DNA from 3 places in the Paenibacillus sp. lzh-N1 genome. Region 2 is predicted to be linked to each of the others. Evidence: riboswitches for the same ligand, from Rfam matches in the RefSeq annotation. Region 2 holds a riboswitch; each other region holds the start of a gene.

Region 1 (3,122 bases), 1.9 Mb from region 2:
ATATGTCTTTTTCGACTGTCCGTTTTCTTCACGCGCATATTTCGGTGTAGCATCTTCTACAGGGGAAGAATCACCGATAAATGCTGCCTTGCCTTGACCTACCTTGGAGATCGCAGCATAAGGCCCTTCCGCACGGCCTCCACCGTTATAGACACCTTGGTCTACAGCATTGCCCCATTTTTTCGTACCTGTAGGGATATAGGCAATTCCTTTGGCTTTGGTAGGATCAATAATAGCCAGCGTAGATCCCGCATGTATGGCAATCGAGCGTACACCCTTGGTAATGCCGAAGGATTGATCTGCGGCTACAATGTCCGTAGCATTCACGTCGCCAAGTGCATTGTAACGGAAACGAACACCAAAGTTGGTCGCCAGCCAATCGGAGCTAGTTAACCCCTGCATCGCCGGTGATGCTGCTTCTTCTGTAGTCATCCCTTTGGCCGGATTAGTATAGGCTCCACGACGGTAGCCATTCATAACCTCAGAGGAATCCCAACGGTTTTTGTTACGGTCCGCATTATAGTGGTCGGAGATGAAGAAAACACTTCCCCCGTTATTCACATATTGCAGCAGGGCAGCCTGCTCGGATGCCTTAAAGGCAACATTCGCTTCACCGATGATGAACACATCATATTGGCGCAGCTTATCATAGGTTATGGCCTGTTCTCCATAAGTAAAAGGAATGGGACGGTTCAGTTGGTCCACTGTAAAACCTACATTACGCAGTCCATTGGCAAAGTCGGAGAAGGCGCCTTCAATGACCCAATCTGCTGCCCCAGCCGTCTGTGCGTGCGTATTATCGAACAGCACCTTTTTGCCTTTGCCATCCGGCAGTGTAGTACCGGGTTGACCCGGATTTCCAGGTTCAGGTTCGCCAGGTTCACCTGGTTCCCCCGGCTCGCTTCCGTTCACCAGTTCAACAGTGCTTGGACTTTTCACTCCACCAAAATTATTGTAGGCGCCAAGTGTACCCGTCACACGGATTTTGCTGCCAATCAGCTCAGGATGGCCTGTTAGCCCAAATTGCCCTCTGTACGCTGATGTCAGCTGTACATCCAATAGATTAGACGTGCTTCGTTCATTGGCCTGGTCGGCAATCAGTACGTTAAAATCATTCGCAAACGGAGAAGAAAAATTAGCCGTTTTCGATCCGGTAGCATGTCCGACGATGTAACCTTCCACCGTCACTGTGCCTCCACTGCCTTGGCGCTGGAGTGCCTCGGCTACTGTCAGTGCTCCCTCCGCTTTGACCTGACCGAATGGAACGAAGATCCCGATCAGCAGCGATACGATCGCTGCCAGATGCAGCACCCCTTTCAAGCGTGAACCTGTGAACCGCAAGCCTTTTACCATACGTCAATATCCCTCCTATAATTTCATAAATGTAATTGTCCTCTATCAGATTAGCTATCAATCTTCTAATTCCTTCCTGATTTCATCCATAATTATGTAAATTTTATTCTTATTTATCGGAAACTCGCTTGTTTATGTAAAAATTGAACCCTGCGATTGACACCGAGCACAGCATACATTACGCTAAGAAAGATATGTAGAACGGTATACGCGAATGAAGATGACGGGAGAGTCTGTCCAGGGGCTTACACGCTGGCGGCACCGAAGGAGCAAGACGCCAACACCCGGCTGGCGGATAATCTCTCAGGTCCATGTATCGTCATCTGACGCAACTCTGGAGAGAGCGCAAGCCACCCAAGGGGTAAGGCGGTAAGGACACCGTACGAAACTCTCAGGTAACGAGGACAGAGATAAGGGAAACTTCCTTATCCTGTCCTTTTTTGCGCTCACATTGTACGTCAGCATTAGGAACCGTCATAGCCGCGCAAAAACGCGGAAATACCATATACTATGGTACTAGAACATATAGGGGGCCACACCATGCGTTTCAAAGATGTATTTTCCATTATCGGTCCGGCCATGACCGGACCTTCCAGTTCACACACTGCAGGCGCGGTGCGGCTTGCACGCGTTGCCCGTCACTGGCTCGGGACGCAGCCTGACCGTGCCCGCATGACACTGTACGGCTCCTTCGCCGACACATACAAAGGACACGGTACAGACCTGGCGCTCATCGCAGGACTGCTCAATTACGATACAGACGACCACCGAATTCCAGATGCCGAGCAATGGGCGGAGCAGGCCGGGATGATGGTGGAATTTGCCGTCAGCGGACTACCCGCCCCCCATCCGAACACCGTCCGTTTTGAGCTGTGGAAGGGTGAGGATCAGCGTACACTGCTGGGTTCCTCCATCGGCGGTGGCAGCATCCATGTCCAGCAGCTCAACGAATTCCGAGTCAACCTGACCGGAGAGCTGTCTACGTTGGTGCTTCTTCACTCGGATAAGCCCGGTACATTAGGTGCGGTGACTTCAGCGCTCGGCGCTGCTGACATTAACATTGCCTATATGCACGTGGATCGCAAAGGTCGGGATGGAGAAGCACTTACAGCTATCGAAACGGACAGTCCTCCTACAGCTGAATTAATCGCAAAACTACAATCCTTACCACATATGTACGAAATTAAAATGATTAATTTGAAAAAAGGAGCTGAATCTGATGCGATTTAGCCATCTGCATGAAATCAGCGCTATATGCGCTGAGGAATCCACCACGATTGGCCGCCTGATGATTCAAGAGCAGGTACAAGAGACGAATACAACGGAAGAAGAAATTTTCCGCCAAATGTCTGATTATTATGAAGTCATGAAAGAGGCTGTTCATCGTGGTCAGACGCAAGACACCGTATCCCGCAGTGGATTAACGGGCGGCGACGGCAAGCGCTTAGCCGAATATCTGCGGACAGGGGAAACCTGCTCCGGCGATGCCTCCGCGCTCGCCATGGCTTATGCGCTCTCCGTGTCGGAGGTTAATGCGTCCATGGGGCGCATTGTCGCCACGCCCACTGCAGGTTCATGCGGAGTCATCCCCGGTGTGTTCATTAGTGCGCAGGAGCGGTTCGGCTGGGATGATGAGCATATGGTGCACGGCTTGTTCGCAGCCGGAGCCATTGGCTACGTCATCGCCAACAATTCCTTCATTTCCGGCGCGGAGGGAGGCTGTCAGGCTGAGATTGGTTCAGCCATCGGGATGGCCGCTGGCGCTATGG
Region 2 (3,122 bases):
CATGGGGAGATAGCGATGCTGCTTCATAGGTTCTGGCTCCTTTCGAAAAGCAAAATTTAGATAGTAAATTAGCTAATACATAGTCGTAATTGGAAAATCCAGAATTTTATATCTGACATGATCGCTTTTTTAGAATGAAGAGGATTAAGATCGGCGTAGCCGTTTATAAAAGGGGGCTGGGACCACTTCCGCACGCAGGCGTTTACCACGAATTTCGACCTCCAGCGGTGTCGATAGGGTGCTAAAACGACTGTCCACCAGGGCCAGCCCCAGATTACGCTTCAAGGTGGGCGATTGAGTACCCGTTGTGACCTCACCGATGTGTTGACCTTCAGCGAACACCGGATAATGAGCGCGCGGGATACCGCGGTCAATCATTTCCAGCCCGATTAACTTGCGAGGAATTCCTTGTTCTTTTTGACGTTGCAGTGCTTCCCTGCCGATAAAATCTCCTTTATTCAGCTTGACGAAGAAACCTAACCCAGCCTCAAGCGGTGAAATTGTGGCAGATAACTCCTGTCCGTACAACGGTAGCCGTGCCTCGAAGCGCAGCGTATCGCGAGCACCAAGTCCAGCGGGAATCAGTCCATACGATTCACCGCAACGAAGCAAACCATCCCACACGGCGGGTGCTTCCTCAGCAGGGATATAAAATTCAAAACCGTCTTCGCCGGTATATCCAGTTCGCGAGACAAGTGCTTTTGCTCCGAACAATTGCACGTTCTCATGGAATCGGAAAGATGCCAGATTCGTAATATCTGTATCTGTCACGGCTGCGGTAATACGTGCTGCTTCCGGTCCTTGTAATGCCAGCAATGCTATCGCATCAGACACATTCTCCAGATGAACCGATGCTGGTACGTGGCGTATGAGCCAATCCCAATCTTTGTCGATGTTGGAGGCATTCACAACGAGCATGTAGCGCTCTGGTCCTTTGCAATATACAAGCAAGTCATCGACTGCGCCTCCATCGGGGTAACACAGGAGTGAATATTGTGCTTGGCCCGGTTCCAACTGGCTGACATCATTTGTGGTTACCTGTTGCAAAAAAGCCTCAGCTTCTTTGCCTTCAACCAAGAACTCGCCCATATGCGATACATCGAATAAACCTGCACGTTGTCGGACGGCCTCATGCTCCTTTTGAATGCCGCTAAACTGAACGGGGAGTTCCCACCCGCCAAAGTCAATACAACGAACCCCGGGCTGCGTCCCGTAGGACGAATATAATGGTGTTCTTCGCAAATTAGACATTTTTTCACTCCTATCCAGTGTAATCGGCTAAACAAAAAAGACAGGCTAAAAGAAACGTATAGACGGCAGTCCATACTCTTCTTTCAGCTCTGTCCTTGATACCAGAAAGTTACCCCGGTGTGAACCAGGTTTCCCCTTGGGTGATCCGCTCTTTTCACGGATGCTCTCCAGAGATGCGTCCGGCAGAGGTCCTTTTGCCTGAGAGATTCACCTGCAATGCAAGTTTACTCCTTCGGCGCTACCTTTTGGATCAACGGTATGTTACCCGGTTTTGCAGATAACAACTTGATCCGATTCGCGTGCCCAACTGTCTCACAAACGACAACAGCGATGCGAATATTTTTGGTAGTCTCTCCCTCCGCGTTCATCCGCGTTTGCAGTTGTCGAGGTATTTTCAAAAGCAATTACTATAACCCATTAATACGCAAATCCATTCAAAATGTCAATAAAAATGTCATATAAAACAATATGAAAAACATTTATTGTATAAATAAGGATATGTAAGCGTTTGTTACAAGTTATCATTTTTTTATAGACTGCGCTATATGAGTTGGTATGGAGTATTTTTGTTAGTATTATTGACATGGATGTTCTTGTTGTCATAATCTTAACTTGTCTAATACAGGTGATCAAAAGCATTTTATTCATGTGGAAGTGAGGCGAAGCAGGATGAGTGAAGTGAAACAGCAACTTTGGTATACAGACGAACATGAGTGGGTTCAGCGCACAGTGGATGGGACGTTGCGGATCGGCATTACAGACTTTGCACAGCATCAATTGGGTGATATTGTTTTTGTGGAATTACCTGGGGCGGGAACAACGATTGGACAGGGGACGGAGATTGGTACAATTGAATCGGTGAAGACCGTATCCGATCTTTTTGCTCCGGTGACGGGAACCGTTTTGAAAGTAAATGAAGCTCTGGAAAGTACACCTGAGCTGGTGAATGAATCACCCTATGAAGAGGGTTGGATGATCGAAGTAGAGATGAGCAATGGTGTCGAGGAAGCTCTGGGCAAGTTGCTGTCTGCGGAGCAGTACGAGCAGTTGATTTCGGATGAGCAATAATGAGCAATACAGCATGAAATAATAGCGCTTTATTCTGATTTTTTATATGGATATTGAATTAAATAAGAGCATCGTAGTCCGCTCAGTTTTTGTATAAAATAGTCGCTATGACCTGACATAGCGGCTATTTTTTTGTTGTCTTTTAGAAGGCGTATTTACGTTGCTTGCGCAGGCTTAGAAGAGAGCCTCTTTATACAATTGCACAGATTTACAACAGTGTTTTTTCGACTAATTTCTATTGTTATCGGCCATATTAAGAAGAATTATGCAGGTATAATGCCTTGTCGTTACTTTAAATTTAAATGTTGTCATCAACGTTCATGACGAAAGTACGTTTTCATTTCGTTGATGAAGATAGCGCTGTCATTTAGTATGAATTTTAAGAAAAGGTAGTGATGCTATTTACTCACAAGGAGGATATGAATATGAGCACTGTGGACACAAAGTCCAGTTCAAACGGTGGCGCTCGTGTCGCCGTACAGCGTTTTGGCCGTTTTCTCAGCGGTATGGTTATGCCTAATATGGGAGCCTTTATCGCATGGGGATTAATTACGGCCCTTTTTATTCCGACCGGGTGGTTCCCGAATGAGGGTTTTGCACAACTGGTTGATCCGATGAAAAATTATTTGCTGCCGCTGCTGATCGGTTACACGGGAGGCACGATGATTCACGGACAGCGTGGAGGTGTGATCGGTGCCATTATGACGATGGGGGTCATTGTGGGGGCCGATATCCCGATGTTCCTGGGCGCGATGGTAGCTGGTCCGCTGGCTGCATGGATATTGAAGAAGTTCGATAAGGCC
Region 3 (3,122 bases), 170 kb from region 2:
TATGAGTCCGTTTACTGGCGGCGGTGTGGTTATTGACCGTGTAGAAAACAAGCAACAAGCGATATATCAAGCATTGCACCATCAATTTGTAGCAAGTGCACTGGCGACCAAACGGGGACATGAGATCATTCCGGGTGCTCAGATCGGCTGTATGCTGGCTCGCATTGAAAGCTACCCGCATACGTGTAACCCAGAGGATATTCTGAAAGCACAGCATGAAAATCAAATGAATCTGTTCTTTACGGATGTGCATGCTCGTGGGGAGTATCCCAACTATATGAACCGCTATTTTGAAGAAAATAATATTGTGATCCAGACAGAACCCGGCGATGCTGAAATTTTGAAAAATAATACGGTTGATTTTATCTCATTTAGCTACTACATGACCTTGACCGTATCGGCAGGTCCAGAAGGAGAAAAGGCAGCAGGGAACCTGATTGGCGGTGTGAAAAATCCGTATTTGCAGTCCTCCGATTGGGGATGGCAGATTGATCCGATCGGCCTGCGTGTTACACTAAATACGTTTTATGACCGTTACCAAAAGCCGCTGTTCATCGTGGAAAATGGCCTGGGTGCGTACGATAAGGTAGAAGAGGACGGCTCTGTGCATGACACGTATCGCATTGATTACTTGCGTCAGCATATTGCCCAAATGAAGGAAGCCATTGCTGACGGTGTTGATCTGATTGGTTACACCAGCTGGGGTCCTATCGACCTTGTGAGCATGTCTACTTCCGAAATGTCCAAGCGCTACGGATTTATTTACGTTGATTTGGATGATGACGGTAACGGAACGCTCCAACGCTCCAAAAAGGACTCATTTAACTGGTATAAAAATGTGATAGCAACCAATGGCGAAGAATTGTAATTCTATATCGTTTTGGCGGGTACAGCAGAGAAAATTAGGATGCAATCTGCTGTACCCGCTTTTTGTATAGACACCCTATTGATTTGTCAGAGGGCTTCACAAATTTTTCACTTGTAATACGCTGAAAGTTTTCTGTATAATAAATAAAAATTTCATATGTCTGGTTGATGTTTGCGGGAGATGGAACGAAAGTTCCGACCGAAGGGGCAAAACTCTCAGGTGCTTAAGCTGATTTACAGCAACAAGCAGGGACCGTAAACGGACAGAACTCTGGAGAGACCCTTAATTGGGCGCCGAAGGTGCACCGCAGATTATCATCTGCTTAAACTCTCAGGCAAAAGGACAGAGACGCGAATAACCTGTGACAGGGAATACTCTAGGCTTTTTAGAGATAAAATCCTGTACAAATTGGTTTATTTTTCGTGCCTTTAACCTCTCCAGGAGTCGAATCAACGGATTTGACTCTTTTTTGTTTTTTAATATGCTGGAGGAGCGGGTTGAAATGAATTTGGTACATTTATTAGAAACAATTGACAGTTGGATGTGGGGAGCGCCGCTTCTAATTCTCGTCATGGGCACTGGGTTGTGGCTAACGATCCGTCTGAAGATGCTTCAGATTATTCGATTGCCCTTAGCGCTCAAGCTAATTGGTAAAGCGCCGGACGAAGGCAGCGGGGATGTCAGTAGCTTTGGAGCATTGAGTACGGCACTCGCAGCTACTGTAGGTACGGGAAGTATCGTCGGTGTCGCAACAGCGATCAAACTGGGTGGGCCCGGTTCATTATTCTGGATGCTGGTTGCAGCTTTTTTCGGGATGGCAACCAAATATGCGGAAGGGTTATTATCCGTTAAATACCGTGTTAAAGACCGGAACGGACAATTTTCGGGTGGACCGATGTATTATATTGAAAACGGGCTTGGCCGCCGTTTCAAGCCGCTGGCGATGTTGTTTGCCTTTTCTGGTATTCTTGTAGCACTATTTGGAATCGGTACTTTTCCGCAAGTAAAGGCTATCGTTTCTTCTACGGAGAGTAGCTTTGGCGTGCCAACAGTAGTTACAGCAATCATTATTTCCGTGTTGACGGCTGTTGTTACGATTGGAGGACTCAAAAGTATCGCCAAGGTATCCACAAAGATTGTTCCATTCATGTCGGGGCTCTATATCGTGGTTTGTTTAATCGTACTCATTAAGTTTGCAGGAGAGCTTCCTCATGCGATCGCGCTAGTATTACAAGGGGCTTTCTCGACAACATCTGCGACGGGTGGTTTTGCCGGAGCCACGATTATGCTGGCAATGCGAAGCGGAGTTGCCAGAGGGATCTTTGCAAATGAAGCTGGTTTGGGAAGTGCGCCAATCGCAGCAGCAGCAGCTAAGACGAAATGGCCCGCAGAACAAGGACTAATATCCATGACGGGCGTTTTTATCGATACGATGATTATTTGTAATTTGACAGGATTTACATTGCTGGTTACGGGAATATGGAGTGGAAATGATGATGGAGGTCTGATGACTCAACATGCGTTTTCCAGTGCCTTTCCGGCTGGAGCAGAGCTCGTGACGATTAGCCTTATTTTATTTGCGTTCACAACGATACTTGGCTGGAACTACTACGGGGAACGCTGTGTTGAATATTTGCTTGGGGTCAAGTGGATTAAACCATACCGTTATCTGTTCATCATACTGGTTGCCGGAGGCGCGTTCATCAAGCTCGATGCCATCTGGCTGCTGGCAGATATTTTTAACGCAATGATGGCTTTTCCGAACCTGATTGCATTGCTCGGCTTGTCGGGAATTGTCGTTGCCGAAACTCGCACCTATATGAACTCTTTGTATCCTAATAAGAAAAAGGGCATTCTTGCAGGTGCCAATGTAGGGGCGGCTATCCAAGTAGAAGAAAAAGGACAAACGATCAATTCATAAATAATAAAAGGGAGTGCTCTCAGCCATCACAGGCTTGAGGACACTCCCTTTTAATTGTTATAAGACTGGTATTTACCGACATTTTATTTATTCTGAATAGCCATTAATTCATAATGTTTACAAATCTAAGGGTTATTACATGGAATCATAATCGTAATTTGAAAATTTGAATCCGTAATTGTTGTATTTAAATAACCACCGTACTTCTTTATTACTTGATGGATGTTAAGTAATCCATACCCATGTTTTTTTGAAGGGGAATTGTATGTTTTGGTTGAGAATGCTGTATTGAGACAATTACTTTTTGAATTGCGAACATAAATCCATAGGGCA

What was found. Region 2 has a riboswitch for glycine ahead of gcvT (glycine cleavage system aminomethyltransferase GcvT). Riboswitches for the same ligand answer to the same signal wherever they lie in the genome.
Region 1: it holds a riboswitch for glycine, as region 2 does, so the genes downstream of both, sdaAB (L-serine ammonia-lyase, iron-sulfur-dependent subunit beta) here and gcvT (glycine cleavage system aminomethyltransferase GcvT) in region 2, are expected to answer to the same signal.
Region 3: it holds a riboswitch for glycine, as region 2 does, so the genes downstream of both, C0638_RS13855 (alanine/glycine:cation symporter family protein) here and gcvT (glycine cleavage system aminomethyltransferase GcvT) in region 2, are expected to answer to the same signal.

The regions. Positions count from the first base shown of each region.
Region 1 is NZ_CP025696.1:1,271,450-1,274,571, forward strand. Features, by position in the region: gene C0638_RS05760 (DUF6359 domain-containing protein) at 1-1,353, opposite strand, end outside; glycine riboswitch at 1,568-1,682, shown strand; gene sdaAB (L-serine ammonia-lyase, iron-sulfur-dependent subunit beta) at 1,894-2,583, shown strand; gene sdaAA (L-serine ammonia-lyase, iron-sulfur-dependent, subunit alpha) at 2,573-3,122, shown strand, end outside.
Region 2 is NZ_CP025696.1:3,207,013-3,210,134, forward strand. Features, by position in the region: gene gcvPA (aminomethyl-transferring glycine dehydrogenase subunit GcvPA) at 1-27, opposite strand, end outside; gene gcvT (glycine cleavage system aminomethyltransferase GcvT) at 145-1,251, opposite strand; glycine riboswitch at 1,331-1,427, opposite strand; glycine riboswitch at 1,428-1,527, opposite strand; gene gcvH (glycine cleavage system protein GcvH) at 1,921-2,319, shown strand; gene C0638_RS14625 (PTS mannitol transporter subunit IIBC) at 2,745-3,122, shown strand, end outside.
Region 3 is NZ_CP025696.1:3,038,791-3,041,912, forward strand. Features, by position in the region: gene C0638_RS13850 (glycoside hydrolase family 1 protein) at 1-868, shown strand, start outside; glycine riboswitch at 1,033-1,117, shown strand; glycine riboswitch at 1,129-1,224, shown strand; gene C0638_RS13855 (alanine/glycine:cation symporter family protein) at 1,371-2,789, shown strand; gene C0638_RS25700 (sensor histidine kinase) at 2,915-3,122, opposite strand, start outside.